2 regions of the Mesorhizobium sp. HAY1-8B genome follow, and region 1 is predicted to be linked to the other one. Evidence: riboswitches for the same ligand, from Rfam matches in the RefSeq annotation. Region 1 holds a riboswitch; the other holds the start of a gene.
What was found. A riboswitch is a leader RNA that binds a small molecule or an ion and turns the genes downstream of it on or off. The one in region 1 is predicted to bind cobalamin.

Region 2: linked by a shared signal. The riboswitch ahead of AC1VON_RS17350 (DUF1636 family protein) and the one ahead of AC1VON_RS24810 (DUF1636 family protein) in region 1 are both predicted to bind cobalamin.

What each region holds. Positions count from the first base shown of each region.
Region 1 is NZ_CP200321.1:5,169,836-5,175,607, reverse strand. Features, by position in the region: gene cobN (cobaltochelatase subunit CobN) at 1-1,932, opposite strand, end outside; gene cobW (cobalamin biosynthesis protein CobW) at 1,952-3,004, opposite strand; gene AC1VON_RS24810 (DUF1636 family protein) at 3,007-3,435, opposite strand; cobalamin riboswitch at 3,476-3,680, opposite strand; gene AC1VON_RS24805 (winged helix-turn-helix domain-containing protein) at 3,710-4,909, opposite strand; gene AC1VON_RS24800 (NADH-quinone oxidoreductase subunit A) at 5,298-5,663, shown strand; gene AC1VON_RS24795 (NuoB/complex I 20 kDa subunit family protein) at 5,654-5,772, shown strand, end outside.
Region 2 is NZ_CP200321.1:3,683,686-3,689,457, forward strand. Features, by position in the region: gene AC1VON_RS17330 (D-arabinono-1,4-lactone oxidase) at 1-18, shown strand, start outside; gene AC1VON_RS17335 (DSD1 family PLP-dependent enzyme) at 15-1,160, shown strand; gene AC1VON_RS17340 (bifunctional helix-turn-helix transcriptional regulator/GNAT family N-acetyltransferase) at 1,223-2,173, shown strand; partial or broken gene AC1VON_RS17345 (GyrI-like domain-containing protein) at 2,186-2,497, opposite strand; cobalamin riboswitch at 2,664-2,870, shown strand; gene AC1VON_RS17350 (DUF1636 family protein) at 2,961-3,359, shown strand; gene AC1VON_RS17355 (ABC transporter ATP-binding protein) at 3,356-4,144, shown strand; gene AC1VON_RS17360 (ABC transporter substrate-binding protein) at 4,190-5,137, shown strand; gene AC1VON_RS17365 (FecCD family ABC transporter permease) at 5,137-5,772, shown strand, end outside.

The DNA.
Region 1 (5,772 bases):
GACGCCGGCTTCGGTGGCGAGGCCGGTCTTTTGCGCCGTGTCCACGATCAGTTTTGCCAGGCGATCGCGGCGGCGACGGTCGAGGCCGTCTGCCTGGGCGTATTCGTCGACCAGGCGCTCGAGTTTTTGCTGGTCTTCGTCCAGTCCCGCGCCAGTCAGCGGCGGTGGCAAATGGCCAAGCGTGACGGCGGCGATGCGCCGCTTGGCCTGCGCCGCTTCGCCTGGGTTGGAGACGATGAAGGGGTAGATGACGGGCAAGGGACCGGTGACGATCTCGGGAAAGCAGCTTTGCGAGAGTGCAACCGTCTTGCCGGGCAGCCATTCCAGCGTGCCGTGCGCGCCGACATGGATGAGCGCATGGATGCCGAGGGATTTGCGCAGCCACAGGCCAAACGCGACCAGGGCGTGACGCGGGGGCAAGGTTGGATCGTGGTAGTCGGCGCGGCGATCGGCGGAGCGGCCGCGATCGGGGGCGAGGGCTACGGTGATGTTGCCGAAGGTCGCGGCGCGGAAGGGGAAGTGTTTCTGGCCGGTCTCGTATTCCGCTTTTCCCCAGGCCGCTTCAACGGCAGTCATTGCCTCAACCGGCAATTCCTTCGAGAAGCCGAGATAATCCTCCAGCCCCAGCCCGTCATCGCCTCTCCCCAGCAAATCCAGCAATTCCCGCTGCGATTTCGGAATCCCCTCAACGTCATAACCCTGCTCCTTCAGGTCATGCAGCATCGCCAGCACGCTGGACGGCACATCGAGGCCGACGGCATATCCCGTGCGGCCCGGTGCGCTTGGATAGTCCGGGATCAGGATGACAAGCTTGCGCTCGGCGCGTGGCGTCTCCTGCAGCTTGATGAAGGCCACCACGCGATCCGCCACCTGCGCCACGCGATCCGGCTCCGGCCGGTTGGCGAAGGCACGGTGGCCAAGTGCCGGATCGACATCGCTTTCGCCCTTGAAGGAAATGGCGCCGGCGAGGATGCGGCCGTCCAGTTCTGGCAGCACGACATGCATGGCGAGGTCGGCGGGCGCCACGCCGCGCTGGTTGTTTTCCCAGACGTCGCGGCGGGTGGTGGCGACGATGACCTGGAAGACGGGCACGCCGGCACGGTCGAATAGGGTTTCGACGCCGGGTTCGGCACCGGAGGCGAAGGCGGTCGCGGCGATGATGGCGGCGGGTTTCAGCGCGGCGAACGCGGTTTCCACAAAGGCGAGTGACGCCGGCTCTTTCAGGCTGGAGACGAAGATGGGGACCGGGAGGATGCCGCGTTGGCGCAGCGCCTCAAAAAGGGCATCGATCGGCGCGACATCGGCGGCCAGCAGCATCGAGCGGTAGAAGAGGATCGGTACCACCTTTCCCTCCCCCTGCAGGGGGAGGGGGACGACGCCGCGTGTGGGCTCGTAGTAGCCGGCTTTTGGCACTGCCACCGGCTCAACAACGGCCGCATCTTGTCCAGCCAGCCGCCCCAGCCTCTGCACCAGCGCGCTCATATTGGCCGGGCCGCCTTCGCGGAAATAGCCGAGCAACGCGTCCAATTCCTGGCGCGGCAGCGTCGAGGCTTCGATCAGCCTGAGATCCTCGTCGTGGCTTTCACCGGGAAGCAGCGCCAGTTTTATGCCGCGCTCGCGGGCGATCGAAGCCAACTGGTCGCAGCCATAGCGCCACCAATCGTGGCCGCCGAGGATGCGCACCAGGATGATCTTGGCGTGGCGGGCGACGCTGTCGACCCAGAGGTCGACGGACATGGGATGGCGCAGGTCGCGCAGCGCCGCCAGCCGCATCGAGGGCAGGCGGCCGGCATCGGCCTTCCACGCCGCCGCCAGCCCGGCAAGATCGCTGTCGGTGAAGGACAGGGCCACGATATCCGCCGGCGTCTGCCGCAGATCGACCGGCTCGGCGAGATCGTCGAGCGAGGCGGAGGTCGTGGTGAGGATATGCATCGCGGCCCGTGTCTGAAAATCAGCCGGCGAGTATACGCTCGATTGCCGGGCGGTTCAGCCCCTTGAGGCCGATGACGACCAGGCGCGAGCGGCGGTCGTCCTCGACCGTCCAGGCGCGGTCATAGTAGTGATTGACGCGCGGGCCGACGGCCTGCAGCAGGAGCCGCATCGGCTTGCCGCCGACCTCGACGAAGCCTTTCACACGCAGCACGTTTTCCTGTTCGGCGGCGGCCGCGACGCGCTTTGCCAACTCGTCCGGATTGGCGATCGAGGGGATGTCGACGATGAAGGTATCGAAGTCGTCATGCTCGTGGTCGAACGCGCCGTCATGATGCGACTTGCGGTTCTCGATATCGTCCTCGACAGCGAGACCGAGGCCGAGCAGCACCGAGGGGTCGACCTTGCCATGCGAGGTCGGCACGATCTTCACGGCGCGGGCGGAATGTTCGTTGATGATGGCGTTGGCTCGGGCCGAACCGGCGGTGTCCATCAGGTCGCTCTTCGACAGGATGATCAGATCCGCGCAAGCGATCTGATCCTCGAACACTTCCTCGACCGGGTCGTCATGGTCGAGGCTCTCATCCCCGGCGCGCTGCGCCTGCAAGGCGTCCATGTCGTTGGCGACGCGGCCTTCGGCCAATGCGGGGCCGTCGACCACGGCGATGACGCCGTCGACCGTCACGCGGCTCTTCACCGTCGGCCACTGGAACGCCTGGACCAGCGGCTTGGGCAGAGCGAGGCCCGAGGTTTCGATCAGGATGTGGTCGACCTTCGGCGTCAGCGACAGGATCTGGTCCAGCGCTGGCACGAAATCGTCTGCCACGGTGCAGCAGATGCAGCCATTGGCCAGTTCGACGATGTTCTCCTCCGGGCAGGTGTCGATGCCGCAGCCCTTCAAAATCTCGCCGTCGATGCCGATGTCGCCGAACTCGTTGACGATGATGGCAATACGCTTGCCGCCGGCGTTTTCCAGGAGATGGCGGACCAGCGTCGTCTTGCCGGCGCCGAGGAAGCCGGTGACGACGGTGCAGGGGACACGGGAGAGATTGCCGGTCGAATTTGGGGCGCTCATGATCAATCCTTCAACAGGTCGAGGGGAGGAATGCGGGCCACGAGGCCGCGCTTGAGGGAATCGGGCCGGCCACGCCATGGAATGAGGCCGTCCGTCGAGGTGGCGAAGAGCTTGGCGCCGGTGACGAGGTCGGCGCCGCTGGCCGCGGTCAGGTCGCCGAAGACATAGCTCCAGCAGCCGTCGCGCAGGATGGCGGCGCTCAGCCGGCGCTTGCAATTGCCGAGGCATTCGACCGTGCGGACGCGGATGTCGTCGCCCGCCGCGGCACGGCGCGTGTCCTCAGCCAGCAGTGCGCCGGCGCGGGGATGCGCGTCCGAGCCGGTCTCGTCGCGACAGGAGGCGCAGACGATGATGGTGACGCCGGCCAAGGCTTCGCCGTCGGCGGACGAATTGTCCGCTGTGCCAGCCGAAAAACTGCCGTTCTGGTCCAAAAAGCCGGGCTCCTTGCCCGGAAACCCGCCGGGCGATCGGATTCTTTTGTCGCAGACGGCAGGTCTCCTGGCTCGCGGATCATCGCCTTGGGTGCCGCCTTCCCGGGAATTCCCAGTGGCTTTCGGCCTTGGCTCTTCGCTTACAGTTGCGGGGACAGCCGCGGATTTGAGATTTTTCACCTCGCACCGCATTCCCTCTTAGCCCCTGCCGTTGCGGGCAGGGGACCGTCTGGACGGGATTTAGGCTTTTGCAGGCAGCGGTGTCAACGCGGGCTTACGACACGGCGATGTCGGCCAGCGCCGGGCCCAGATCGCCTGCCGGCGTCACGTCCATGCGTTCAAGGCCAAGCCAGCCCTGCATCTGCTTCAATTCCTCGAAGAGCTGCGCGGCGGTTTCAGGCGGGGCGCCGGGCTCGGGGTAGGCGGCATGGACGCGCAGGACGCTGGCCGGCCGGTCTGCCTTGAGGTCGACGCGCGCCACGATCTTGTCGCCGAGCAGGAAGGGGAGGACGTAGTAGCCGTATTGGCGCTTTTCAGCCGGCGTGTAGATCTCGATGCGGTAGTGGAAATCGAACAGCCGCTCAGAGCGCGAGCGCTCGAAGACGACCGGGTCGAACGGCGCCAACAGCGCGCGGGCCTCGATTTTCCGGGGCAGGCGCGCGTCCTTGTGAAGGTAGGCCGGCTTGTCCCAGCCTTCGACGCGCACCGGCAGCAACTCGCCCAACTCGACCAGTTCCTCCAGCCGGCCTTTCATATCGGCCGGCGACAGCCGGAAATAGTCGCGCAGGTCGCCCGATGTCGCCACGCCATGGGCGCGGGCCGAGATGCGCAGCAATTCGCGATGCGCGTCCTCGGCCGGGGGCGCCGGCAGATCGAGGATCGCCTGCGGCAGCACCCGCTCTGGCAAATCGTAGAAGCGCTCGAAGCCGCGGCGGTGCGCCGTGGTGATGCGCCCGGCCCAGAACAGCCATTCGAAGGCGTGCTTGGCATGGCTCCAGCCCCACCAGCCGCCCGAACCTTTCTGGCCTTCGAGCGCCGACGCGGCGATCGGGCCGAGCTCGACGACCGCGCGGTAAATGTCTTCTATATAGGCGGCGTGTTCGCGACCCCATTTGGCCAGCCCCAGATACATTTCATCGCCTTGCTCGGCGCGCTGCATGCGCCAGCGCATCAGCGGGTAGGTCTCGACCGGCAGGAACGAAGCCTCATGCGCCCAGTATTCGAAGACAGTGCGCTTGCGAGTCACGGCGGCATTGTCGAGCAAAGCGAACGGGTAGGGACCCAGGCGCGAATAGAGCGGCATGTAATGAGCACGCACCACCGCGCTGACGGAATCGATCTGCAGCAGGCCGGTACGGGAAAGCACACGGGCGAAATGGCGGCGGTCGGGTGTGCCATTTGGGCGCGGATCGAGGAACCCTTGAGCGGCGAGTGCAATGCGGCGGGCGGCGGCGAGCGAGATTTTTTCCTTCATGCAGGCATCACTCTGAGGGGCTTCGGCTGTGGGTCGGGTCTTTGTCTGGGCAGGTTCTTGTCGCAAAATCGGGTCCGCTTTTGCGGAACCTGCATGGTGATTCCAACCCATGCTAGCAGGGTTTTGGCGGCAACCATGTCAGGAGAGAAAAGTGGAGTAAAAGACGAAGGAAATCAAACAGGAGCGGATCGGACCAGTTTCTCCGGATATGCCGTCCAGGTCGGCGTTTTGAACAAGGTTTGACTTGCTTCGCTGGAAGTGCTGCGCTAACCCTCGCCGCGTTGCAGCATAGGCCCCTTAAAACGGTTCAGCGGTTAAACTGTCACGCTTCCGCATTAAGGTCCGGTGCTGTAATCAAAGTGGATTGGCGCCAACGGAAAACCGCTGCATGAACGCACTTCTCAGTTCGTACCTGCCCATCGTCCTGTTCATAGGCGTGGCACTGGTCGTCGGCCTGGCGCTGCTGGCCGCCCCGTTCCTGGTGGCCTACCGCAATCCCGATCCCGAAAAGCTTTCCGCCTACGAGTGCGGTTTCAACTCGTTCGACGACGCCCGCATGAAATTCGACATCCGTTTCTACCTGGTGTCGATCCTGTTCATCATCTTCGACCTGGAAGTGGCCTTCCTGTTTCCCTGGGCCGTGTCCTTCTCGAAGATCGGCATGCTCGGCTTCTGGTCGATGATGGTGTTTTTGGCGGTGCTGACCATCGGCTTTGCCTATGAATGGAAAAAAGGAGCGCTGGAATGGGATTGAACGACAGTTCAGGCACCCTCGTCGCGCCGAAGCCGAAGGGCATCATCGATCCCAACACCGGCAGGCCGGTGGGGGAGGACGATCCCTTCTTCCTCGAAATCAACAATGA
Region 2 (5,772 bases), 1.5 Mb from region 1:
TTCGGCGTCGAATCATGAGTGCCTATTTTGCCACGCTTTCGCGGGCGCTGAAGCAGGCCGGTATCTTCCAGCCCTGTCTGGTGCTGGACCGCGACCGCCTGGACAGCAACATCGCCCTGGTGAAGGACAGGCTTGATCCCGGCCTTGCCGTGCGGCTGGTCGACAAGTCGCTCGCTTGCCTGCCGCTGCTTTCGCATATCGGCAAGACGCTCGGAACCGATCGCTTCATGACCTTCCATCCGCCGATCAGCGCGGCGGTGCTGAACGCGTTCCCGCATGCGGATCTGCTGTACGGCAAACCGATGCCGGTTAGCTCGGCAAGAGCGGCGCTGGTGAAGGGCGACGCCGACTGGTCGCGTGTCTGCTGGCTGGTCGACAGCGACGAAAGACTGGCGGAATATGGCGCTCTGGCCGCCGAGCTCGCTATCGAACTGCGTATCGCCTTCGAGATCGATGTCGGCCTGCATCGCGGCGGGTTTGCCAAACCGGAGGCCTTGTCGCGGGCGTTGAAGATGCTGCCGGCCCACAAAGCGCTGCGCTGCGAAGGCGTCATGGCCTATGAGGCGCACGCACCGCACATTCCCGGCCTGTTCGGCGGGCCGGCCAGGGCGTTGACGCGGGCCTCGGAACAGGCCGCCGATTTCGTGGCGCGCGTGGGTGTTGACCAGCGAAGCATCCTCAACATTGGCGGCAGCAAGACCGCGCTGCTTCATCACCGCGGCATTGCCAACGAAGTGTCGATGGGCTCGGCCTTCGTGCTGCCCGGCGATTTCGATACGCCCGGCCTCGAAAATTTCCAACCGGCGGCTTTCATCGCGACGCCGATCCTGAAAGTGGTCGAACCGATGCTGCCAGGCCCCCCCGCCGTCTCCCGCCTCTTGCGGGCGCTTGGCCGGTTCCCGCGCAAGGGCTGCTATCTCTATGGCGGTAAGTGGATGGCCGAGCCTGTATTTCCAGAAGGCATGAAGACGAACGGTTTGCTCGGCCTTTCCTCCAACCAGCAATTCATGGGCCTGCCGGCTGACGCAGCTGTGATGCCCGGCGATTATGCGTTCCTGCGGCCGACGCAAAGCGAGGCGGTGCTGCAGCAATTCGGGCCGATCGCGGTGCTTTCCAGCGGCAGGATCGTTGATCGCTGGCCGGTGTTGCCGATGATGTGATCGTATCGGATGATTGACTCCGTCAAGTAAATGATTGATCCTGTAAAAGACAGGAGATGTCGATGACGATTCACCATCAGCCCAGCAACGAAGCGCCCAACAAGGACCTGATCGATGCGGTGCGGGCTTTCAACCGCTTCTACACCCGCCAGATCGGGCTGCTCGACGAAGGGCTGCTGAAAAGCGCCTTCTCCCTGACCGAGGCGCGTGTGCTCTACGAACTGGCGCACCGCGACGGTCTGACCGCGACCGACCTCGGGCGCGACCTCGGTCTCGATGCCGGCTATGTCAGCCGTCTGCTGAAGAAGTTCGAGCGCCTTCACCTTATCTCCAGGTCAACGCTGGTTTCGGACGCCAGGCAATCGTCGATTGCGCTGACGACGGCGGGAAGGAATGCCTTCGCGCCGCTGAACAAGGATTCGCACGACCAGGTCGCGACCCTTCTCGATAGGCTACCTGCGTCGGAGCAGGACCGGCTGGTGAAATCCATGCGGACGGTCCAGGCTTTGCTGGGTGAAAGCGATGAGCCAAGGATCCCTTATCTGTTACGACCGCTGCAGGTCGGCGACATCGGCTGGATCACCCGCCGGCAAGGGATGCTCTACGCGCAGGACTATGGCTGGGACGAAACCTATGAGGCGCTGGTTGCCGAAATCCTCGCGGCATTCGTCAAATCCTTCGACCCGAAATGGGAACGAAGCTGGATCGCCGAGCGCGATGGCGAGGTCGTCGGCTCGGTCTTCGTCGTGCGCAAATCGGATCAGGTGGCGAAGCTGCGCCTGCTTTATGTCGAACCTTCGGCGCGTGGCCTCGGCATCGGTAGGCGGCTGGTCGAGGAATGCATCGGCTTTGCCCGTGCGAAGGGCTACAAGACGCTGACCTTGTGGACCAACGATATCCTGATCGCCGCCCGGCACATCTACCAGGCGGTCGGCTTCAAACTGACCGAGGAAGAACCGCACCACTCCTTCGGCAAGGATCTGGTTGGCCAGACCTGGGACTTGGAATTGTGATCTCCGCCAAGCCTTGACGGGTATCCAGATCTCCAGCCCGCCATTGCCGTTGTTCGGATCGAACTCCGGACCGTAGCGCTCGAATTCGGGCGCGTCCGCTATCTCGTGCCCGGAGGCCGGCAGCCATTTGTTCCAGATTGTATTGACGGTGCGGCGGATGGTCGAGATGTGCTCGCGATGCGCGAACACCGCATATTTCCGGGCTGGTATCCGCACCCGGCAGAGTTCCCTTGGAAGGTCGGAAAAATCGGTGATCTCGACACCGGCGACGTAGTCGAAATTGCCGGCGTCGTCGCCGTTGACGCAGACGCCGTAGGCGACGTCCAGGAGCGAGACTGGCTCGATGTCTTCTTTCGGCAGAAAGCCTCACTTGACTTCGCCGAGCGGCACGATTTAAATCGTAATGTAATTACATTACGTCCGCAATTTCAGCGCCGCCGCGGGATCGACAATGCATCGAGAAATCCGTTGCGAAGCAAATTGGGGAAAACTACGATCGAGTGGTGATGGTCCCCGAGTCGAAAGGCAAGGGGTGAAAAGGGAACACGGTGAGATCCTAAAAAGGTCGAAGCCGTGGCTGCCCCCGCAACTGTAAGCGGTGAGCAAGATCCGAAATGCCACTGGCCGGCAAGGCTGGGAAGGCAGGATTGAGCAAGGACCCGCGAGCCAGGAGACCTGCCATCACTGAGTTGACCGGACGGGGTGTGCCGGGAGGAAACGTGGACGTCGGTCTTGTCGGCCGGCTCGCCAACATCCTTCCGTCGCCAGTTTTGGAAAGTGACGGAAGTTGGACGGCGCTATCGATCACCACATCATCGTGTGCACGCTTTGCCGTGACGTTCCGACCGGCATCAGGTCGGGCGAAAGCCTGTGCGCCGATTTGCGCTCCCGGCTCTCGGCCCATGATGAACCCGCCGTGTCGCATGGCTTCACGGTCGAAGGCGTCGAATGCATGGCGGGCTGCGCACGGCCGCTGACGGTAGCCTTCCAGGCGCCGGGCAAGGCTACCTATCTCTTCGGCTCCGTCGATGCCGAGGCCGACGCCGGTGATCTCGTGCGATTTGCCAGGCTCTACGCCTCGCTCGCCGACGGCTGGTGCAATTCCGGAGAACGTCCGTCGCGACTGGCCGGCAAGACGCTGGCCCGCATCCCGGCGCGGGGCAAGCTGGCGGGTGATAGCCGATGACAATGCCACTCCTCGAGGCGCGCGACCTGGGTGCTGTGGCGAATGGCCGGAATCTGGTCCATGCGGTCAGCCTCTCTATCGCCACCGGCGATCGTCTCGCCATCATCGGCCCCAATGGTGCCGGCAAGACGACGCTGCTGCGCATGCTGTCGGGCATGCTCAGGCCAAGTTCGGGCGAGGTGAAGCTTGGCGGGCGACGGCTGGACAGGATCTCGACGGCCGAGCGGGCCCTGCACATGGCCGTCGTCGGCCAGACCGACCAGCCGGATCCGCGGCTGGCGGTGATCGACTATGTCGAACTTGGCCGCGTTCCGCATGCCGGCCTGAGGCGCAGGAGCGAGGAGCGCGACATTGTCGTCGACGCCCTGCGCCGGACCGGCCTTTTGCCGCTGCTCGGCCGCACCATTGGCTCGCTGTCTGGAGGGGAGCGCCAACGCGCCCAGCTGGCGCGCGCCATCGCACAGCAACCAAAGGTGTTGTTCCTCGACGAGCCGACCAACCATCTTGACCCGCGTGCTCGCGGCGAGCTTCTCGAACTCGTCGCCGGCTTCGGCATGACGGTGATCGCGGTGCTGCATGACCTGGCCCTGGTGGCGCCTTTCGCCACCAGGGTCGCGGTGATGAACGAAGCCCGGCTGCACGCGTTGGCCGCACCGCGCGAAGCGCTGACGCAACAGCTGATCCGCGAGATTTTCGGCGTCGACGTGTTTCGCCTGCGCCACCCTACCGAGGACCGTGAACTGACGGTGTTCGATGTTCCGAACCGCGCCGCGCCACCATCCTGATCGAACCATCCCTCATCAACGCTGTTCAACCAAGGAGCAAAATCCGTGAAACGTCTCGCCTTGTCGCTCGTCTTTTCCTTGCTGGCCTCTACCGCCTTCGCTTTCCCCGTCACCGTCGACAGTTGCGGCAAGCCGCTGACCTTCGACGCGCCGCCCAAGCGCGCCGTCATCCATGACCTCAACATGGCCGAGATGGCCTTCGCGCTGAAGCTGCAGCCGTCGATCGTCGGCCTGACCGGCATCACCGGATGGTACAAGGTCGGCCCCGAATTCAAGGCCGAGCAGGGCTCAATCCCGGAACTCGCGCCCAAATACCCGACGCTCGAGAACCTGGTCGCCGTCGAGCCCGATTTCTTCTTCGCCGGCTGGTACTATGGCATGAAGCCGGGCGGCGACGTGACGCCCGACACGCTCGCCCCGCATGGCATCAAGACACTGGTGCTGACCGAAAGCTGCGTCCATCTCGACAAGAACCGCCCGGCGGCTTCCATGGACCTGCTCTATGGCGATGTTGAAAAGCTGGGCAAGATCTTTGGCAAGGAGACCGAGGCGCAGAAGCTTGTCGCCGGCTGGAAGGCGCAACTCGCGGACATCACCGCGAAGGTCGGCGACGCCAAGGGAACTCGTGTGTTCCTCTATGATTCCGGCGAGGACAAGCCGTTCACCGCCGGAAAATTCGCCATCCCGAGCGCCATGATCACAGCGGCCGGCGGCGATAACATCATGGCCGACATGGACACCAGCTGGGGCAACACGGACTGGGAAACGGTGGCGTCGCGCAATCCGCAATTCCTCATCCTGCTCGATTACCAGGATGGCGGCGGCTACAGGAAGCTGCTCGATTTCTTGAAGGCGCATCCGGCGATGAAGGAGACGGACGCGGTCAAGAACGAGCGTTTCGTGGCCCTTCGCTATGCCGAACTGACGCCTGGACCGGCAAACATCGAGGCGATCGCCAAGATCGCCAAGGCGATGCATCCGGAAGCGTTCTGATGCTTCTTGCCCCCGGGCATAAATCCGGCGCGCTTTCCGGGCACAAGGCATTCGCGCTGGCCATGGTGGCGGGCACGGTGGCGGTCGTCGCCCTCGTGCTGCTGTCGATCGCCTATGGTTCGACGCTGATCCCGTTGAGCGACGTCATCGCCTCGCTTGGCCATGCCGTCGGGTTGAATGAGCACCAGGTGTCGGGCCCGGTCGGCAAGATCGTCATCGATCTCAGGCTGCCGCGCACGATCCTGGCGGTCTGTGTCGGTGCCGGCCTCGGCATCACAGGCGCGTTGCTGCAGACGGTGACCCGCAACGATCTCGCCGATCCTTTCCTGTTCGGCCTGTCGTCGGGAGCCGCCGCCGGCGCTGTTTCCGTCATCACCGTCTTCGGCGACAGTTTTGGCATCTGGACCTTGCCGGTCGCGGCCTTCACCGGCGGCATACTGGCCGCCTGCATCGTGCTGCTGCTGGTCGCCCGGGTAAGGGGGCAGGGGCCGGAGCGGCTGATCCTCGCCGGCCTTGCCGTCTCCTTCCTGTTTACGGCATTTACCAATTATCTGGTCTTTGCCGGAGACCAGCGCGCCGCCCATTCGGTGCTGTTCTGGACGATGGGCGGGCTCGGGCTGGCGCGCTGGGACAAT